2 regions of the Salinicoccus sesuvii genome follow, and region 1 is predicted to be linked to the other one. Evidence: predicted binding sites of a transcription regulator. Region 1 holds the regulator's gene; the other holds the start of a gene.

Region 1 (11,211 bases):
TCTTCAATCTGTGCCTCTGTTTCTTCCCACTCGAGCATCTTAGATTCCAATGCTTGTTGCTTCTCGATCAACTGCTGATTGTATTCCGATGCTTTCTCGTAGTCACCATATACTTCAGGCTCGGCTAGTTTCTCTTCTATACTCGAAATTTCTTCTTCCAGTTGGAGAATATTTTCTTCAATTCTCGAAGCAGCACGTTTCAGTTTCTGCATTTCATTACGCTTTTGCTTCTGCTGCTGATAATCGGAACCACTCTGCTCATCAGATCGGTTACTTTCTTCTTGGATGGCGAGCGAAGCCTGCTCATCCTTCTTGTGACGGTAATAGCTATAATCTCCATTGTAGATCTTTACATGCTGCTGATCCATTTCCACAATCTTGGTTGCAATGCGGTCAATGAAGTATCGGTCGTGAGAAACGAATAGGATTGTTCCGGGGAAGTTCTGAAGGGCTTTCTCAAGGACTTCCTTACTGTCGATATCCAAGTGGTTGGTTGGTTCATCGAGTATGAGTAGATTATTTTTTTCTAGCATCAACCGGGCCAACTGTATACGTGCTTTCTCGCCACCGCTTAAATCGTTGACACTTTTTAGTACTTCTTCCTGAGTAAAAAGGAAGCGGCCAAGGACTTTGCGAACATCGCTTTCATTCATTTCTGGATACTCGTGCCATAGTTCCTCTAATACGTTTCTGTTAGAGGTGAATTCTGCCTGTTTCTGATCATAATACCCGATGGAAACATTCGTCCCATATATGATCTCTCCCTCATGCCGCGGCAGCTCTTTGGCAATCGTCTTTACAAGAGTAGATTTGCCTATACCATTTGGACCGATGATGGCCAGCCGGTCGCCTTTATCGACATTCAGAGTGATGCCACTGTTTAGTGTCTGCTCATATCCAATGGAGAGGGAGTTGATTCTGAGAACATCGTTCCCGCTTTCCCTTCTTATATCAAAAGAAAAACGTGCACTTTTGCGGTCGATCATCGGTGTATCCATCCGATCCATCTGTTCCAGTTTCTTACGTCTGCTTTTGGCCATATTACTCGTCGATGCTCGCGCTATGTTTTTTTCAACGAATGTTTGGAGCTGTTTGATCTCCTTCTGCTGATGTTCATACGCCTTTACCTGCAGACTGAAGTTTTTTTCTTTCTCTTTCACATACTTCGTATAATTGCTGTGGTAGAGTGTTCCTCGATGCATCTCGACTTCGAATATCTTGTCTACGGTACGATCAAGGAAATAGCGATCGTGACTGATAATCGCAATTGCCCCGGTGAAGCTGTTCAGGTACTGTTCAAGCCATGTTACAGTCCCCATATCGAGATGATTGGTTGGCTCGTCGAGCAGTAGCAGATCGGGTTTTGACAAAAGCATCTGGCCGAGTGCAAGGCGTGTCTTCTGACCACCTGAGAAAGCATCGACATTACGATCAAGATCATCGTTCGAAAAGTTCAGGCCGATAAGGACTGTCTTAATCTGGGCATCAATTGTATAGCCGCCACTAGATTCGAAGATGTTCTGCAGTCTGTCGTATTTCTCCATCTGTTCACTATAGGAGGGATGCTGGTAATCGTGTTCTGCTAGCCATCTGGTTGTGGCGTTCATTTCCTCTTGGGTATACAGTAGATCGGCGAAGGGTCGCATCATTTCATCCCTTACAGTCTGAGTGGATTCAAGTGTCATCTGCTGGGTAAGGTATCCAATTGCAATACCCTTCGGAGTTGTGATTCTGCCTTCTTCAATACCGAGTTCCCCGGCCATCATCTTCATTAATGTCGTCTTGCCGGCACCGTTTTTGCCGACGATACCGACTGTTTCACCTTTTTTTATTTCAAGGTTTATATTTGAGAAAATCTGGTCTGTACCGAAAGACTTTCCTACATTTCCTAATTGCATTACTATCATATTAATTCCCCCACTCCATTCAATTTTACAATAAATGAGTCAAAAAAACGATGAAATTAAATGACAATGACTACACTATGAAAATGGAGATATGCTATAATATACCAACAGAGTGCAATAGAAGAGGTGTGGGACATTTGAATAGTAAAAAGAAAATCCCAAACGCAACAATGAAACGTCTTCCTTTATACTATAGATTTTTCAAGAACGCCGAAAAATCCAGTGTAGATAGAGTTTCCTCAAGAGAGATCAGCGAAGCACTGGATATTGATTCAGCCACAATTAGGAGAGATTTCTCCTACTTTGGTGAGCTCGGCAGGAAAGGTTACGGCTACAATGTCAAGAGCCTGCTGAATTTCTTCATGGAGCATATCCAGGGTAACGAAGTGAGGAACGTAGCGATCATTGGTGCAGGGAATTTGGGCAGTGCATTATTAAACTACAAATTCAACAACATAAATGATAGAATGAATGTGGTAGCTGCTTTTGATAGTAATGCTCAGATCGTCGGGACATCCATCAATGGCACGGCAGTATATCATTCGGATGAGCTTGAAGATCTGGTCAGTCAGCACGGCATAGACGTCGCGATACTCACCCTGCCAGCTGAAGTCAGTCAAAATATGGCTGAGCGTCTGGTGGAAGCGGGTATCAAAGGCATACTCAACTTCACGCCGATCAGATTGAACGTAAGTGATGAAATCTATGTCCATAATATAGATTTGAGCGTTGAATTACAGGCACTATTCTTTTATATGAAACATATCTAGGAGGGATACTATGCTCGAAACATTAATGCCGGTGACGCTGATGGCAGTAGGCCCGACAAGTATGATCGTGATTGCTGTTGTAGCATTGATCATATTCGGACCTAAAAAATTGCCTCAATTCGGACGCGCAATGGGTTCAACTTTAAGAGAATTTAAAGATGCAACCAAAGGTCTCGCCACTGATGATGATGACGATGACGACGAACGCGATAAGAAACAACAACCAAAGAAGATCGAAACAGTCGAAGTTGAAAAGGTTGAAGAAACTAAAGTATAAAGATCCAAAGGGGTGGCGAAAGCCGCCTTTTTTTTGAAGAGGTGAAAACGAATTATGAACGACTCGGAAAAAAGGGAGATTACCGAGCATCTGGATGAATTGAGAAAGCGGCTACTGATTGTCATGTACTTTTTCGTAGGTGCATTGATCATCGGTTTTTTCCTGTCTAAGCCATTGATTTATCATATGCAGAATGCTCCATGGACACAAGCAATACAGATGCATGCATTCCAGGTAACGGATCCATTGAAAATTTATTTAATGATTATCGTTGTCATCGGTTTCGTTATTGTGCTGCCAGTAATTCTCTATCAACTCTGGGCATTTGTTTCTCCGGGGTTATACAGTAATGAGCAGAAGCTGACTTTGAGTTATATACCGATTGTCATGATCCTGATGCTACTCGGTATGGCTTTTGGTTATTTCGTTCTTGTGCCCTATATCATCCAGTTCACGTTCGAATTATCCGAGGACATGGGTATCGAAACGACGATTGGAATCAACCAGTATTTTGGCTTCCTTTTCAGGACGGTGTTGCCATTCGGAATCATATTCCAGATGCCGATTCTAGTCTTGTTCTTAACCCAGCTAGGACTATTGACGCCATCCTTTTTGAAGCAGAACAGAAAATATGCCTACTTCATTTTGTTGGTGGTCGCAGCGCTTATTGCACCACCGGATGTGATGACGCATGTCATGATTACTATACCGATGATTATTCTTTATGAAATTAGCATCTACATTTCCAAAATCGGCTATCGTAGATATCTGAAAGCAGAGCAAAAAGCACTAGAGGAATCGTTGGATTCCGAATAGGGGGGTTCCAGGTGAAATTCAATTGGGATGAAGAAGCACCTCAGGTGCTTGATGGCAGTGATGAAAAATGGATGCACCAGCTTGGAAGGGCGCAAGAAGATCCATGGCGGCAGAAATATCATATCCAACCGCCTGCAGGCAGTATGAATTCATTGGACGGTTTCGTTTATCATGAGGGCAGGTATCATATCTTATACCAGTGGGCTCCCTTCTACTCACAAGGTAAAAAGTATCTATATCACGTCACATCGGAAAATCTTGCTGTCTATCACGATATGGGAATAGCAAGCACACTACCGCAAGGTGCATGTTCAGGTTCTGCTTCTACAATGGACGATCTGCATACGTACCATACAGTAATCGATGGAGATATATCACATCAGGAACATACGGTGTGGATTTCAGGAACAGGGGTGCTTCGTCCATCCCACACAGAGATCATTATGAAAGGATCGCCAAAAGGATATGGTGCAACTCTCAAAGATCCGAAGGTGTGGGAGGAAAGTGAAAGATATTTCATGATGCTCGGAGCGATGACACAAGATGAGTTCGGGCGTGTGCTCTGCTTCAGAGGCACAAACCTTGAAACTCTCGACTATCTGGGTGAACTGAAAACCGATCTTGACCAATTTGGTTTTATGTGGGAATCGCCTGAGCTGTTTGAATTGGATGGTGGTGATGTCCTCATGTTCTGCCCACAAGGGCTCGACAAGTATCAACATAGCTACTGGAACATCTACCAGTCTGGATATATTCTCGGCAGTGTTGATAGAGAGTCGATGACAATGGTGCATGGCGAATTCAGTGAACTAGATCAAGGTTTTGATTTCTATGCGCCGAAGACGACCTGTGACGCTTTTGGAAGACGGTTTATGATCGGATGGATGGGAATGAAGGAAACGATTTATCCTACAGATGGCACGTGGTCACATTGTCTGACGCTGCCAAGGGAGTTGTCTATTGAAGAGGGGATACTGAGGCAGCGACCCGTGGCTGCGTTATCAACTCTAAGAATGGATGAACTGACAGCGGAAGGATACTTTGATCATCGTCCGAAAAAGATGAAAGATTTCTATGGTGATAATTACGAGCTTACAATGGATATCCTCGAGAATAATGCGACGCAGATATATATCAATTTGAGAATGAGCAGAAGAGAACAGACGAGTCTAATATATGATGCCGAGGCCCATACGCTTACACTCGATACGACTTTCAGTGGCCAGATGCCTGAGAATGTCGATGGCACAACACGTACAGCGAAGCTTGACGGTCCTCTTTTAAAACTCCGCATATTTGTAGATATTTCAAGTATTGAAATTTTTATCAATGATGGGGAGGCGGTCATGACAGCCCGCATCTTTCCATCGGAAAAAGCAGAAGGGGTGGAACTGTCCACCGAACTTGGCAACTGCTATGTCAAATTGTCCAAATACAAATTAAAGCCCCTTTATGTGCATCCGGACGTTCAGACGGAATAGGGACAACGGATTTCAATGTCTGTACACAATATTATTTCAATTCTGCTTATAATCGATTGAGTATTCTGTTATTATAAACTTACATACAGTGAGGGTGAGAGGAGAAGTGGATATGTTTTCGGTACTGAGTCAGATTCGCAAACGTTATGAGTACATGACACCTGTAGAGCAGCGGATTGCAGATTTTATGCTGGCCAATCCTGCCAAAGTCATCAACATGCCTGTTAAGGACATCGCAAGAAACAGTAATACGAGCGATGCGGCTATCGTCAGATTTTCAAAGAGGATCGGTCTTGCCGGCATAAAAGAATTAAAAGTTGAGCTTGCAAAGGAGCTCCATACACTTGAGAAAGAGAACATATCAAGGGTCATCGATCTTGAAAACGATACTCATAAAGATATCTTCGACAAAGTGTTCAAAAATACGATACAAGCCCTCTACAATACAGAAAAGATTGTCGATCGTGATACGATGAAGCAGGCTGCCGAACTCTTCGCCAAATCGGACAATACATTTATATTTGGCCTTGGGGATTCCTCCAATATCGGAAATGAACTGGAACAGAAGCTACATAGAGTCAATATCAATGCGTTCTTTACTTCAGATAAGTATCTCTGCATGACACGGTTGTCCAATGCTACTGATAATGATGTCTTGTTCCTCATCACCCTATCCGGTAAGACGAAGGAAGTAGTCGAAGTTGTAAAGCTCGCCAAGAAACTTGGCGTCAAGACCGTCATACTTACCCAAAATCATGCCTCTATCGCAAAACGCAATGCAGACATTGCCATAGAAATCACAGAAGAAGAGACAAATATACAGTATATGAACATGACCAGTCGTATAGCGCAGCTCGTCATCTGCGATGTTCTATTCTTCTACATCTGTCGGGAGCTTGGATCCTCGGCATATGAAACCATTATTAAGACCTATGACGTTACACACTGATCTCCTTTCGTGCCGAAGGGAGATTTTTTTATTTATGGAGATAAGAATAATATACAGTTACTTTTTTGAAATATTTCTGAAATATTCCACGTTAATAAGACACCATTATTAAGGTTATGTAACAACTCTGATATTGGGTAGATACCCCCACGCTATTCTAATATAATGATGATTATTGAAAGAGACTATCACGAGTATAGTCTAATGGGGGAAGTCGCATTGAAGAATAAAATAATGAAGAGTGGTATTGCATGCCTATTGGTTTCATCCACTATTTTCATATCCAATATAGACACAGTCGTCGAAGCGGAAGAATCAGAAGCAGAAATGTCTGTCGAAGAATCTGTGACAAATGAAGCGGCCCAGCCAGAAAGCCTCGAAGAATCAACAGAAGAAGTAGAGGTCGAGACTACAGAGGAACGTACTACAGAACAATCTGCTGAGTCGACGACACAATCGCCAGTTGAAAGAGAAACTGTGAAAGAAGACGTACTCGTCGGTGCAATGCCCGATGATTCTCCGGAAAACGAGATTCGTCAACGCACAATAACAGCGCATGAAGCGAATGAGGAAAGTCAAGAAAGTACCCCATATGCCGAACCGTCGTCAGAGCAACCATCCCAACTCCCTTCTAATGAAACGAGCGGGAATGATATTGTACCGGAGCCTACCGCTGAACCGGTAACAGAGGAAGCGCCAACAACAGAAACTGAGACAGAAACACCCGTCCCTGAGGGAACGGGGCAGTTGCCAGCAGACGAAATCCCTGTAGAGGAAAATGAAATTCCAACTATGGAGCCAGTGGAACCGTCAGCTGAAGCACCGTCAACAGGTTCTGGAACCGAAGAATTCTCTAGCCCATATCCTGAAGTAGACAATAACAGCCTCCAGTCCGAATCGACGGAAGTGCCAGCGCAAGGAGTAAAGCGGTATTTCCGTTATGATCATGGTAATATACTAGAAGGCATCACACTTGAGCCCGGCGGACCGGAAGCAGACTTTGAACTACTGGATAAGCGTGTCAATCGCTTGCTGTCTGCAAGGATCATGGAAGAATCCGAAGTGGATGATACAGTGATATATGATATTGAGGCACAAGTCAAAAGTGAAGAGGAAGTAGCTACTGGAACATCACGTGAAGTGCTTCCGAACACGGGAGAGACGAACTATACTTTCATTTATGGTACAGTGCTGTTGATTTGTGGACTCACTTTGCTCTTCATCATGAGAAAACCGAAAAGCGATAAATAGAAAGAGTGCCCCATCCATCGGATGGGGCACTCTTTCTTATAGTACTTTATCGTCGATTGAATTCAAGTAATCTTTGACTTCCCCGACAACAGATACAAGACATCCATCTTCAAACGGAGAGGTCAGGTTGGCAGACTCGACAAGTGCATTGAACGGCAGTGAGCCACCTAGTTTACACAGTTTGATATAATCCGCCCACGCTGCATCGAAGTCTTCATTTGCACGTTTCCAGAACTGGAGTGCGCAGACCTGTGCCAGTGTATAGTCGATGTAATAGAATGGCACTCCGAATACATGCCCTTGTCTATGCCAGAACGCTCCGCTTGAGAGTGGTTCAATGCTGTCATAGTCACGATGCGGCAAATACTTATCTTCGAGCTTCTTCCATTCCTGGCGACGCTCGAGCGGTGTGAGTTCCGGATTTTCATAGACGATGTGCTGAAATTCATCAATCGCCACACCATAGGGTAGGAAGGAGATGTTGTCAGCCATATGGGTAAACTTGAATTTGTCCGTGTCTGTCTTAAAGAACAAGTCCATCCAAGGATAAGTAAAGTATTCCATACTCATGGAATGGATCTCTGCAGCCTCGAGTGTTGGGAATTGATATTCCGGTACTTCGAATCCTCTCGACATGTAGCTTTGGAATGCGTGTCCCGCCTCATGTGTCAGTACCGTCACATCATCAAGCGTGCCATTGAAGTTCGAGAAGATGAACGGAGAGGCGTAGTTCGGAATGAATGTGCAATATCCGCCGCCTTCCTTACCCTTTTTGGCTTCTACATCAAACAGTTCGCGCTCTCTCATGAATGTATAGAATTCATCAGTTTCAGAGGATAGCTCGCTGTACATCTTGGCACCGTTCTGAAGAATCTCTTCGGCATTTCCTTTAGGTGTTGCGTTGCCAGTTACGAAGTCGAAGGATTCGTCGTACGACTTCAACTCGGAGAGTCCGATTCTCTTACGTTGGCGTTCTTTCAATTCTGTCACAAGTGGAACGACATGCTCGGCTACCTGGCGTCTGAAGTTCTCTACCATATCCCGGTCATAGTCGATACGATTCATGCGGATGTAGCCAAGTTCGACGAAATCTTTATAGCCCAGTTCTTGTGCAATCTGATGGCGTGTTTTGACTAGTTCATCGAAGATTTGGTCGATTTTATCTAGTTGTTCCCCCATGAAGCCTTGTACGGCTTTTGTTGCGTCTCTTCTCATAGCACGATCCTGATGCTCAGCGTAAGGGCCGAATTCTGATAGATTAAGGACTTTACCATCGAATTCGATTTCAGCAGAAGCCATAAGTTTAGAGTACTCGGAATCGAGTTTGTTTTCTTTCTGGAGTAGCGCCTTTACTTTCGGATCGAATCCCTTAATGGCGTTCTCCGATAGGGCAAACAACTGCTTGCCGTATCTTTCTTCAAGTGCATCTCTATATGGGCTCTCGGATATTGCCTGATAGTATTTATGGTTGATCTCCTGGATCATTGGACCGTATTCATCAAAAAACGTTCTTTCCTGGTCGTAGAACTCATCTTTTGTATCAATGGAAGCACGTATGTAGGTCAGCGTACTCATTGTGGAAAGATAATTGAAATGAACATTCAGTTGGTCGATGACCCCACCCTGTTCCTCTGCTGATTGTTTCTTTTTGAATTCTTCAAGCAATGCATCTACTTTGGATGAAATTTGCTCGAGATTCGGTCTTTCGTATTCGTAATCTTTAAAAGTACGTACCATGTTTATCCCCCTAAAAGTTAAGTACACCTATCATATTATCATATTCATCTGGAATGCACCTTAAGTTTACAATATGTTCAGATTATTCGACTTATGGGTAAGAAAGTAGAGAAAGCGATCAAAGGGAGAGATGACATGGTAGAGACAGATGAACTGCTCGAAAATAGAGTTGGAGAAATGACGAGAAAGACAAATGAGATGGGGATTCCACTCATGATTGTAATTGAGGGTCCCCCGGCATCGGGTAAATCTCGACTGTCCAATGCATTGTATATGGCACTCGATGCTAAATATACAGATTTCATGGCCACCCGTCCGCCAAGAGATATCGATCTTAGATATCCATTCTTGCAGCGCTACTGGAACCACCTGCCGAAGAATGGTGATATCAATATCCATTTCAGAAGCTGGTATGCCCAGTACATCGAGTACAAGACAAACACCGTGCTTGATAACGTCAGGGTAGATTATGAAGAGATTAAACAGGATATGGATCGTTTTGAACAGACATTGATAGACAACGGATATGAAATCATCAAGTTCTATGTCCATACGACCGAAGCGGTGAGGGACAAGCATATCGAGAAGCTCAGAGCAAACCCAGTTCTAAAATGGAAGGCCGAGGAATTCGCAGAGCGTCTCGATAAGATAGATTACGAAAATGAAATGGAGCAATTTTTAAAGGCACCGACCGGCTGCCCTTGGACAGTAATCGATTTCGAAGAAAAAGGGGGCGCGATTAATACGCTGTACCGCACAATTATAGAACGGCTTGAGAAGCGGGTTGAAGCGGAAGAGAGCGCAGAAGCTTCTAAGATTGATGGTGCCTTTACTAACAGCTATGAATCGGAATTTTTCAATTTTGATTTCGAGAAGGAGAAGATTAAGAAAAAGGAATATAAGGAGATACTCCCTGACTTGCAGTCGAGAATGCGAGAAATCCAGTTTCAGCTCTATGAGAAGAAAATCCCCCTTGTCATTGTGTATGAAGGCATGGACGCGGCTGGCAAAGGAGGGAATATCAAGCGTATTCGGGAGAGCTTGGATCCAACCGGTTATACAGTCAATGCGACTGGAGCACCGACCGATATCGAGTTGGCACACCATTACCTATGGCGGTTCGCCATTAATACACCGAGAAGTGGTCATATTGGTTTTTTCGACCGCAGCTGGTATGGCAGAGTACTTGTGGAACGTATCGAGGGATTCGCCTCCAAAAAAGAATGGACCCAGGCCTATGATGAGATCAATGATTTTGAAAAATCGCTGTATAATTCCGGCGCCATTATCGTGAAATTTTTCTTGTCACTTGATAAGGATGAGCAACTCGAACGGTTCACCGACCGCCAGGAAGATGAGGATAAACAATGGAAACTGACGGATGAAGATTGGAGAAACAGGGAGAAATGGGATCTTTACGTCGAAGCTTCGGAAGATATGGTGCGTGAAACGAGTACTGCACGTGCACCGTGGCATATTATCGCTGGAAACGACAAACGGTATGCGCGGATTACAGCACTCAGAAAAGTAATAGAAGCATGCGAAGCTCGTCTTGGAAATAGCTAGAGATCACTTAACAGAAGAAAAGTCCCGGGAGGTTATGTGATAAGCCAATCCCGGGGTTTTTTTGAAAAATAAGGCATGACGGTCCTACCATCATAATTCTATCTCTTAGGCTTTCGCGCCTTCTCTTATTGGAATCTGCAGGGCAAACATACTCAGATGGCTATTGCATCCGCTTTAAAAAATGTATATCCTATAAAAGAACTATTAATTTTGAAAATTTTAATAGTTCATAATAAGTAGGGGGAATGATAGATGCAGTCGTTTAAACGGATTTTTCTTTTATTCACAGCACTGCTTCTGATATTTAGTGCGTTCGGTACCAATGTATCAGCAAATGAACTGGGCAAACCGGAACATTCGCCATCATTGGACGACACACACTTTGATCAGTATCAGAACATGCAAAGCCAGCTGGATATTCTTACGGGTGAGGCCCAGCTTGGTGAGAGTCTCGAGA
Region 2 (11,211 bases), on a different contig from region 1:
TGACAGGAAAAATTTCTGCGGTATCGGGACGAATGGAGACCCGCAACTCCGACCCGCAACTCATCATCGAAGATGTACAGGATCTGGATGCCTTCAAACATAGCCACATCCAATCGACGAAAAAAATCGTTATCCGTAACTCTGAAAGTTACGCACTGGACGGTATCTTGGGAGCAGAGGGCATCACGGTATTTGACTTTGACAACCAGCAGAAGCTTGGTAATATTGAAGCATCCAGTATCGACAGACTACTAGAGACAATCGAATTGTCGGATATTCGTCTACTTACCTGAATCTGTTGTCACGTAATTCGGATAATGTTAATATTATTAGTGGTATGACCACTCAAGAAAGGAAGATCAATAGTGTCCCTAAGAGATGATGCACTAGAACTGCACAGAGAAAAACAAGGTAAACTTTCCGTAAATTCCAAAGTAGAGATAAAAGACAAGGAGGCACTGAGCCTCGCATATTCCCCTGGGGTCGCTGAACCATGCAAAGAAATTTATGAGGATGAGCGTACCGTCTTCGACTATACAATCAAAAGTAATACTGTAGGTGTCATTACAGATGGCTCTGCAGTACTTGGACTCGGTAATATCGGAGCGATGGCAAGCCTGCCGGTAATGGAGGGAAAGAGCGCGTTGTTCAAAAATTTTGCAGGTGTTGATTCGTTTCCACTCGCACTGGATACGAACGACGTCGATGAAATTGTTAGAACGGTCAAACTGTTGACACCTGTATTTGGCGGCATCAACCTCGAGGATATCTCCGCACCGAGATGCTTCGAGATTGAAGAGCGTCTCGGACGTGAAACGGACATTCCCGTCTTCCATGATGATCAGCACGGTACTGCCATCGTTACATTAAGTGGTCTGATGAATGCATTGAAGCTTACAGGCAAATCACTGAACCAGATTAAAGTTGTTTTGAATGGTGCTGGTGCTGCAGGAGTGGCAATCGTTAAACTGCTACATAGTTTCGGCGTTAAGGAAATGATTATGTGTGATTCAAGAGGGGCCATTTATGAAGATAGGCCGAATGGCATGAATGATGTCAAAAAGGAAGTCAGTCGTTTCACCAACCATGCACATAAGCAGGGTGAGCTTAAGGATGTCATAAAGGATGCGGATGTATTCATCGGTGTGTCTGTAGCCGGCGCCTTAACAGAAGAGATGGTTGGGACAATGGCTGAGAATCCGATTATTTTCGCAATGGCGAATCCAAATCCTGAAATCATGCCTGCAGATGCCAAAGCAGCAGGCGCACTGGTTATCGGCACCGGACGTAGTGATTTTCCAAATCAGATCAATAATGTACTTGCCTTCCCCGGCATCTTTAGAGGTGCGCTTGACGTTAGAGCGACACATATCAATGATGAGATGAAAAAAGCAGCCGTCTTGGCCATTGCAGACCTCATCGACGAGGACGAGCTGACAAGTGATTATGTCATTCCGGATCCTTTCAATAAGGAAGTTGCGCCGCGTGTCGCTAGAGCAGTAGCTGAAGCGGCCATGCAGACAGGTGTCAACCGCATCAAGGTGGACCCGGAAGAAGTCTACCAGAAAGCGCGCACGCTGACTCTTTAATAATGGATGAAATGACGGAAAGAAAAGGTTTGGAAAACATTGTTGAAGAAATTCACAATTTGATAGAATCAGAGAATATCCAGGTCGGTGACAAGCTGCCGAGTGAAAGGTACCTCAAGGAAAAACTGAATGTCAGCAGGCAGAGCGTCAGAGAAGCACTGAGAGCACTCGAACTGCTTGGCATCATATATGTACGACGTGGAGAGGGCACTTTTTTAGCTGATATAGACAGTCACCAGCTTTTTCAACTTATCGGTAAATATCTTATCAGAACAGAAAGACAGCAAGACGAAATCATTGAAATAAAACAGATAATCGAAGCCCATGTGAAGTCGAAACATCAAAACGACAGTATGGATGTGGAGTCTGACGACAATCAAATTATGAAGAAGATCTATGTTCTGCTCGATAAATATTCACAGGCCTTCAAATCGTAAAGAAACAGGGAGTAAATTATGCTAAAAGACTTGTTCTCCAAGCTGAATAAGAAAGTCAACGAAACTGACCGTAATGACGGTACGTTTGAAAACAGTGAAACAATCATGACGAAGTGTCCCAACTGTAAGAAGATACTGTATTCGAAAGAATTATATAAGCGTCTGAATGTTTGTACGAACTGCGAGCATCATCTACCAATTATCGCGCCGGATCGGATGGAAGCACTGATGGACGAAGGAACAATCAAACCGATTCTTGAAGAGATTACATCGGCCAACCCTCTGGATTTCCCAAACTACGAATCTAAACTCGTCAAGGATAGGGAAAAGACGGGACTCAATGAGGCGGTGGTCTGTGCTGAAGGAGAAATAGAAGGCACGAGCGCCGTGGTTGCGATTATGGACTCGCGTTTTAGAATGGGCAGCATGGGTTCTGCCGTAGGAGAAAAGCTCGCTAGAACTTTTGAATATGCGACTAAACGGCACCTGCCCGTTATCGTCTTCACAGCAAGCGGTGGTGCCCGCATGCAAGAGGGGATCATTTCCTTGATGCAGATGGCAAAAGTAAGCGTGGCCATAGAACGTCACAGTCAAGCAGGTCTACTCTATGTCGCTTACATGACGAATCCGACGACTGGCGGGGTATCTGCAAGTTTTGCCTCCGTTGGCGATATCAACCTCGCTGAAAAAGGGGCGATGATTGGTTTTGCCGGCAGGCGTGTTATTGAGGAGACTATCAAGGAAAAACTACCGGAAGATTTCCAAACAGCCGAGTTCTTATTGAAGCATGGACAGCTGGATGAGGTCGTTAACCGCCGGGATATGAAAAATTATCTCGGAAGAATATTGAAATTGCATAGTGAGGTGTGACCATGGCGTTTGATTTTGAACAGCCGATATTTGAACTCGAAGAAAAGATTGGTGAACTAGAAAAGTACGCTTCAAAGAATAAGCTGGATCTGACGAAGGAAATTAGCTTTCTGGAGAAGAAGGTCGAAGATAAGAAAACAGAAATTTATAGCAATCTGACACCATGGCAGCGTGTCGAAATTGCCAGATATATAAAACGTCCGACAACGCTCGAATATATAGAGAGTATCTTCGATGATTTCGTCGAATTCTTTGGAGATCGTGCCTATAGTGATGATGCTGCCATCGTTGGCGGTATTGCCTCTTACCACGGCACTGCTGTTACTGTCATCGGCCATCAGCGTGGACGTGATACGAAGGACAACATCCACAGGAACTTTGGAATGGCACATCCGGATGGCTACCGTAAAGCGCTACGTCTGATGAAGCAGGCCGATAAGTTTAATCGTCCTATCATCTGCTTCATCGATACAAAAGGCGCATATCCCGGTAAAGCAGCTGAAGAGCGTGGGCAAAGTGAATCCATTGCACGCAATCTAGTTGAGATGGCTGGTCTCAAAGTACCCGTCATCAGTGTGGTTATCGGTGAAGGCGGGTCCGGTGGTGCACTTGCACTTGGTGTATGTAATCGTCTGTTGATGCTCGAGAACGCCACATATTCAGTTATTTCACCAGAAGGTGCGGCAAGTATCCTTTTCAAAGATGCTTCTCTCAAGGAAATCGCAGCTGAATCTCTCAAGATTACTGCGCGTGATCTTGAAAACTTTGGAATCGCTGACGAAGTGATTGTAGAGCCTCAGGGTGGTGCCCATAATGACCGTGAGGCTGTATTTGGTGCACTTGATCGCTCGATTCAAAAACATCTAAATGAACTTTCCGAAATGGATGGACAGCATCTGGTGGATGACCGATACAATAAGTATATGAACATTGGAGTATTTAACGAACAGTCGTAACAATGACTGTTCTTTTTTGAGAGTAAAAACGGTTTCAACCGTTCAAATGATGGATAAGGACATCTAGGTATGATATTTTAATGGTAAGATATTGTTTCAACGGAGGGAACACATGAAGAAAATAGCAGTACTGACAAGCGGCGGCGATTCACCTGGAATGAATGCCGCAGTAAGAGCTGTCGTAAGGAAAGGCATCTATGAAGGTGTGGAGGTTCATGGCGTCTATCAGGGCTACCAGGGACTGGTTAACGATAATATAAAAAAATTGGAACTGGGTGATGTGGGTGATATCATCCAACGGGGCGGTACAAAACTGTACTCAGCACGCTGTCCTGAATTCATCGAACCTGAAGTGAGAAAAAAGGCAATTGAGAACCTTCAAAAACGCGGTATTGACTCCCTTGTGGTTATTGGTGGAGATGGATCCTATAGAGGTGCACAAAGACTGAACGAAGAAGGGATCAAAACGGTAGGAGTTCCTGGTACAATAGACAATGATATCAACGGTACCGACTACACTATCGGCTTTGATACTGCGCTTAATACGATTATTGATGCTGTTGACCGTATTAGGGATACAGCTACAAGTCATGAGCGGACGTTCATTGTTGAAGTCATGGGACGCGATGCAGGAGATTTGGCACTGTGGGCCGGCGTTGCTGGCGGGGCCGAGACTATTCTTATCCCGGAATCACATTCCGACATCAAGGAAGTTGCCGAGAGGATCGAAACAGGGATGAAGCGTGGCAAGAAGCATTCCATCATCATTGTCGCAGAAGGTGTTATGACTGCTGCACAGTGTGCTGAGGAACTGCGCAAATATATTAATATAGATACACGTGAAAGCGTCCTCGGTCATATGCAGCGTGGTGGCAAACCGACCGGTAGTGATCGCGTGCTTGCTTCTAGACTTGGCGCCTATGCTGTCGAACTTCTACTTGGAGATGTTCGTGGGCATGCAGTGGGCATAGAGAACAACCGTCTGACTAAAACAAGCTTTGACCGAGTATTCGAGGAGAGCCACAGAATCGACGAAGGACTGTTCAAACTTTCAAAAGAGTTATCCATATAGGAGGAATATACAAATGCGTAACACTAAAATAGTATGTACAATCGGACCGGCTTCCGAAGCACCTGAAATGCTGAGCAAGCTGATTGATGCAGGAATGAATGTTGCCCGTCTAAACTTCTCACACGGTGATCACGATGAACACCGCGCGAGAATTAAGAATATAAGGGAAGCTGCTGAAAAGGCAGGTCGTACAGTAGCCATCATGCTTGATACGAAAGGTCCTGAAATTCGTACGCATACGATGGAAAATGGCGGTATTGAGCTTTCAAAGGGTCAATCAATCAGTGTATCTATGGAAGAAGTCGTCGGTACTACAGACAAATTTTCTGTTACCTATGAAGGTCTCATTGATGATGTTGAACCGGGGGGCGTCATCTTGCTCGATGACGGACTAATTGAATTGGAAGTCGAAAAGCTAGACCGGGACAATGGACAAATCATCTGTAAAGTCCTAAACAACGGCCTACTAAAAAATAAAAAAGGTGTAAACGTACCAGGTGTCTCTGTAAAGTTGCCAGGCATCACCGAAAAAGATAAAGCGGATATCATCTTCGGAATCGGAGAAGGTATCGATTTTATCGCAGCAAGTTTCATCCGGACGAACAAGGATGTTCTTGAAATTCGTGAATTGCTTGAAGACCAAGCTGCTGCACACATCAATATTATCCCTAAGATCGAGAACCAAGAAGGCATTGATAATATAACGGAAATACTAGAAGTATCTGACGGGCTCATGGTCGCTAGGGGAGATATGGGTGTTGAGATTCCACCTGAATCCGTACCAATGGTACAAAAAGATCTCATTAAAAAATGTAATCTGCTCGGCAAACCAGTCATTACAGCTACCCAGATGCTCGATTCAATGCAGAATAACCCACGTTGTACGCGTGCTGAAGCAAGTGACGTTGCCAATGCCATTTACGATGGTACCGACGCAGTTATGCTTAGTGGTGAGACAGCAGCAGGCAGTTATCCACTCGAGGCTGTACAAACAATGGCGAGTATCGCAGTGTCTGCTGAAGCAGCACAGGATTATAAAAAACTATTGTCTGAGCGAACAAAATCTCTACAGACGACACTCGTGACAGCTATTGGGGTTTCAGTAGCACACACAGCACTGAACCTGAATTGTAAGGCAATTGTCGCAGCGACTGAATCCGGTCATACAGCACGTATGATTTCGAAATATCGTCCGCACTCTGAAATTGTTGCAGTTACACCACATGCCTATGTCGCAAGGCAGTTGCAACTCGTATGGGGTGTACATCCTGTCGTTAAAAAAGGTAAGCGTGACACGGATAATCTTCTTAATGTTTCCGTATCTGCGGCAATGGAAAACGGATTTGCTGCCCAGGGCGATCTACTAATTATTACTGCCGGCGTACCAACAGGCGAAGCTGGTACTACCAACCTGATGAAACTTCATATCGTTGGAGACCAGCTTATTAAAGCCCAGGGTATTGGACGAAAAAGTGCAGTGGGAGAAGTTGCTCTAATTAGATCTGCAAGTGAAATCGCGGATCGTGATCTTGCTGGAAAAATTGTCGTCGTCCAATCGGTTGATTCTGAAATGACATCCTATCTTGAGAAAGCGAGTGGTCTCGTCACTGTTGAAGGCGGACTAACATCCCACGGTGCAATCGTCGGCCTAAATCTTGAACTACCTACGATTGTAGGTGCAGATGATGCACTCGATGTGCTTGAAGATGGTATGATTATCACAGTGGACTCTGAGCAGAATTGCATATTCAGCGGACACGCGAACGTATTATAGTGAAATACTAGGTAAAGGGTACTGTCAAAGTACCCTTTTTTTGTTGTGACACAGCAGATGGGTCGGTATAATGATGATGAGGTGGCAAAGATGAAAAAGTTATTATTGCTAGCAATGATTCTATTGCTTACAGCGTGTGGAAATGATGGGAACGGTAGTGATACACCAGATGATGAAACGCAAGAACCAACCGAGGAGTCGTCGGAAATGGCTTCTGACGAGGGCGGTGCTACAGAGGCATCTGAAATAGTAGAAGAGGCAGAAGCAGCATGGGGCGATACTGTAAGCTACGAAGCGAGACAGACCTCTACGATTTCTTCTAGCGAGGGACAATATGCTGTGAGGACAATCACTACTCGGGGTGAGCAGAACGAAATCAAGGTCGAAGTGGATGATGGTCGTCAAATCCAAACTCATTATATTGTCGATGGTGAACATTTTATATATCAAGAAGGTAACATAGAAGCACAAGATCAGTCGCTTGGTCTGGAAGGCAGCACTTACGGAGATTTGCTTACTCAGCTGGAACCACTTTCTGAAGGTGCAGTTTCAGAGCAAGATGAAGGCTATGAAATCAGATACGAGATAAGCAGTCGAGAAGACACAATCCCTTTCTTCGATGACGAAGTCGAGAGTGCTATTCAAGATGTTGGTGTGTTTAATGGTCTAGTCACTGTCCAATTCAACGAAGAGTATCAGTATGTCGGTGCGGAGCTAACATTGACTGTCGGTAGCGACCAAGAGGAAATTAATATTACTTCGAACATCTCCATGGATCGCATAGGAGAAATTGATCTTATAGAAAAACCTAAAGAAATGTAGGAGTGTCGTCCGTTCACAGTGAACGGACGTTTTTTTGTAACTTTTCAAAACTTATTAAATTAAATAATGAAATTTTACATTATTTAATTATTCTAAAAATTGACATTATTATACACTGGAAATAAAATGTAGTTTAGAAGGGGGAGTTTTAATGTCAGATATTGATTACAAGAAGATTTCGTCACAACCGGAGTTCGAGTCACTTTTGAAGAAGCGCAATAAGTTCATTTTACCGCTCACTATATTTTTCATCATCGCTACGCTAATTTTCCCAGTACTTACCGGCTATACTACTATCCTAAACAACGAAGCATTTGGAAACATTTCGTGGGCATGGATATACGCGCTCATGTTGTTTATTATGGTATGGACTCTTGTAACCGTTTACATGAGTCGTGCAAAGACATTTGACAGAGAAGCAGATGAGATCATCAGGAAGTACAAGGAAGGGGAATATAAATGAATTGGACAGTCATCATCATGTTTCTGGCGTTCGTCGGAGCAACCTTGGTCATTACATATTTTGCTTCCAAACGGACGAACTCCGCAAGCGACTTCTATACAGCAGGTGGAGGGCTTACAGGTTGGCAGAACGGACTCGCCATTTCTGGGGATTACCTGTCCGCAGCTTCGTTTCTAGGAATTGCAGGTGCCATAGCGCTATGGGGATTTGATGGGTTCTTCTATAGCGTAGGTTATCTGACTGCATATCTTGTTGTCTTGTACGTCGTCGCCGAACCACTTAGAAACTTAGGTAAGTACACAGTGGCGGATATGATTGCCGCGCGATTTGAATTAAAGAAGGTAAGAGCGTTCGCAGCCTTGTCTTCCATTACAATTGTTATTTTCTATATGCTTGCGCAGCTCGTCGGTGCTGGGGCGCTCATTCAGCTTCTGTTCGGCATACCGTACAGTGTCTCCGTCATCATCGTCGGCATCATGATGACTATCTATGTTCTTTTCGGAGGTATGACAGCTACGAGCTGGGTACAGATGATTAAGGCTGTGTTGTTGATGATAGGTACAATACTGATTTCGATACTCGTACTAATCCAGTTCAACTTCAACATATTTACGATGTTCGGAGAAATGAAGAACGTTACAGCACCTGAGCTAGAAGGGTCTTTCCTGAATCCGGGTGCCCAAGGACAATCTCCGCTCAATAATATCTCGCTGATTGTTGCACTTCTTTTCGGTACAGCAGGGCTGCCGCACATTCTCATGAGGTTCTTTACAGTTAAGGATGCAAAGACTGCGAGAAGTTCCGTCATGTGGGCAACATGGATTATTGGCATATTTTATATTCTTACAATTTTCCTTGGTTTCGGTGCTGCTGCACTTCTGACTCGAGAAGAAATCATCGCTGCCAATCCTGCAGGTAATATGGCGGCGCCTCTACTTGCTGAAAGGCTTGGAGGAGACTTACTCATGTCGTTCGTTGCAGCCGTTGCTTTTGCAACAATTCTTGCTGTAGTAGCCGGTCTGGTATTATCTGGAGCAAGTGCCTTTGCACACGATATATACGGTCAAGTCATCAAAAAAGGTCAAGTTACAGAAAGCCAACAAATGCTTGCTGCAAAAATTGCAGCATTCAGTGTTAGTGCACTCTCTATTATTCTCGCTATATTCGCCCAAGATCAGAATGTTGCGTTCCTTGTATCCCTTGCATTCTGTGTCGCCGCCAGTGCCAATTTGCCAGTCATCGTCTATACTATATTTTGGAAACGATTTAATACCCAAGGTGCCATCACCGGCATTTTGACCGGACTTGCCGTTTCTCTTATTCTGGTTATATTGGGACCAAATGTCATGAATGCTGCAGGGACAGGCTTCATTGCTATGGATCCGATATTCCCACTTAGTAATCCTGCATTGATTTCAGTACCTGCCGGGTTCATCGGGGCGTTCTTAGGTACATTTCTAGGAAAGCCAGAGTCTTATGATAAGTATAGGGAAGTTAAAGTTAAATCTGTAACGGGTATCTCTACAGCTGAAGTAAATCACTAAATATAAGTTTATGTTATAAGAATCAATAAGTTAATTAATCATTTCTTATTTAGACGATAATTCTATGAAATTATCGTCTTTTCCTTTATGTAAGGGCTTTCGAGAAGGATAACGAGATAATTTTCACAATCTAAAGAAGATTCTTGTATTGTTCACAAAGCTTTTGAATTTGATATAATGGTTTTAAAGCCAGGTGGCTATTTAATGTTTAACGAGAAGGAGAATCGATATGTCTGACAAGAAAGGTTTAGAAGGCGTTGTAGCGGCTGAGTCCCGCATCAGCTCCATCATTGGTTCACAACTTACTTACTGTGGTTATGAAATTGATGACCTCGCTGAAAACGCATTGTTCGAAGAAGTCGTTTTTCTGCTTTGGAACGATAGACTCCCAAACCAGGACGAATTAGAAACTTTCCAAGGTAAACTGTTTGAGTACATGACACTCAATCCACGCATTTATGGTCATTTTGAGGAGTACGCTGCAGATAAAGTCCATCCGATGACTGCTGTCCGGACTGCTCTATCATATCTAGCTCACTTTGATCCGAATGCTGAGGACATGAGCGATGAAGCGAACCAGGAGAAATCGATTCGAATCCAGGCCAAGATTGCATCGGTCGTTGCAGCCTTTTCCAGGATCAGACAAGGACAGGAAGTCGTCAAACCAAAGCAGGGTCTTACTTATGCGGCTAACTTCCTCTACATGATGTATGGCGAGGAACCAAATGAAACACAGGTGGAAGCGATGAACAAGGCACTTGTTTTGCATGCCGACCATGAGCTGAATGCATCCACATTTACAGCACGTGTTTGTGTTGCTACGCTATCCGATGTCTATTCAGGTGTAACCGCAGCAGCTGGTGCCCTTAAAGGACCATTGCACGGTGGTGCCAATGAGCGCGTAATGCAGATGCTTTCTGAAATAGAGTCTGTTGATGCAGTTGAAGGTTATCTGGAAGAAAAGTTTGCGAATAAGGAAAAAATCATGGGTATGGGCCACCGCGTTTATAAGGAGGGCGACCCACGTGCCAAGTACCTCAAAGATATGTCGAAGAAGTTGACAGATGAGGCCGGGCAACCTGAGTTCTACGAAAAATCTGTCAAAATCGCCGAAGTTGTGGAAAGAGAGAAAGGCTTGCTTCCTAATGTAGACTTCTTCAGTGCGACTGTATATCACTCACTAGGTATCGATCACGATCTGTTTACACCAATCTTTGCTGTCAGTCGAGTCTCTGGATGGCTTGCACATATTTTGGAACAGTACCAAGACAATAGACTGATCAGACCGAGAGCAGAATATATTGGTCAGACAGGCAAAAAATACGAAGCAATTGAAAACAGGTAAGGTACCGAGACTAAAAACTGGAGGAATATATTTATGTCTAGTCAAAAGATTACTACAAAAGATGGTGTACTGAACGTACCCGACCAGCCGATCATTCCATATATCGAAGGTGATGGAATTGGACCAGATATCTGGAGTGCAGCCAGCAAAGTTTTAGATGGTGCAGTAGAGAAAGCATACGATGGCAAGAAGAAAATCGAATGGAAAGAAGTACTGGCTGGGCAAAAAGCCTATGATAAGACAGGCGAATGGTTGCCACAGGAGACTCTCGACACAATCGAAGAGTACCTTCTCGCTATCAAAGGTCCTCTGACGACACCAATCGGAGGCGGTATCCGT

What was found. The regulator Rex, encoded in region 1, represses fermentation and respiration genes when NADH is low (regulators of the CRP and FNR family bind a similar motif). The targets are predictions, from matches to a motif close to TTGTGAAATATTTCACAA.
Region 2: a site for Rex is predicted at 9,639-9,656, ahead of ACFOJ8_RS03780 (citrate synthase). Genes of this name have one in related genera too.

Annotation. Positions count from the first base shown of each region.
Region 1 covers NZ_JBHRWV010000010.1:3,026-14,236, forward strand. The annotation lists gene ACFOJ8_RS12065 (ABC transporter ATP-binding protein) at 1-1,907, opposite strand, end outside; gene ACFOJ8_RS12070 (redox-sensing transcriptional repressor Rex) at 2,045-2,677, shown strand; gene ACFOJ8_RS12075 (twin-arginine translocase TatA/TatE family subunit) at 2,688-2,954, shown strand; gene tatC (twin-arginine translocase subunit TatC) at 3,009-3,770, shown strand; gene ACFOJ8_RS12085 (glycoside hydrolase family 32 protein) at 3,782-5,251, shown strand; gene ACFOJ8_RS12090 (MurR/RpiR family transcriptional regulator) at 5,364-6,200, shown strand; gene ACFOJ8_RS12095 (LPXTG cell wall anchor domain-containing protein) at 6,366-7,451, shown strand; gene ACFOJ8_RS12100 (M3 family oligoendopeptidase) at 7,488-9,188, opposite strand; gene ACFOJ8_RS12105 (phosphate--AMP phosphotransferase) at 9,324-10,754, shown strand; gene ACFOJ8_RS12110 (S8 family serine peptidase) at 11,007-11,211, shown strand, end outside.
Region 2 covers NZ_JBHRWV010000002.1:202,386-213,596, forward strand. The annotation lists gene ACFOJ8_RS03730 (DNA polymerase III subunit alpha) at 1-293, shown strand, start outside; gene ACFOJ8_RS03735 (NAD(P)-dependent malic enzyme) at 366-1,589, shown strand; gene ACFOJ8_RS03740 (FadR/GntR family transcriptional regulator) at 1,601-2,026, shown strand; gene accD (acetyl-CoA carboxylase, carboxyltransferase subunit beta) at 2,045-2,896, shown strand; gene ACFOJ8_RS03750 (acetyl-CoA carboxylase carboxyltransferase subunit alpha) at 2,899-3,852, shown strand; gene pfkA (6-phosphofructokinase) at 3,965-4,924, shown strand; gene pyk (pyruvate kinase) at 4,938-6,698, shown strand; gene ACFOJ8_RS03765 (hypothetical protein) at 6,789-7,520, shown strand; gene ACFOJ8_RS03770 (DUF485 domain-containing protein) at 7,672-7,983, shown strand; gene ACFOJ8_RS03775 (solute symporter family protein) at 7,980-9,527, shown strand; gene ACFOJ8_RS03780 (citrate synthase) at 9,757-10,872, shown strand; gene icd (NADP-dependent isocitrate dehydrogenase) at 10,906-11,211, shown strand, end outside.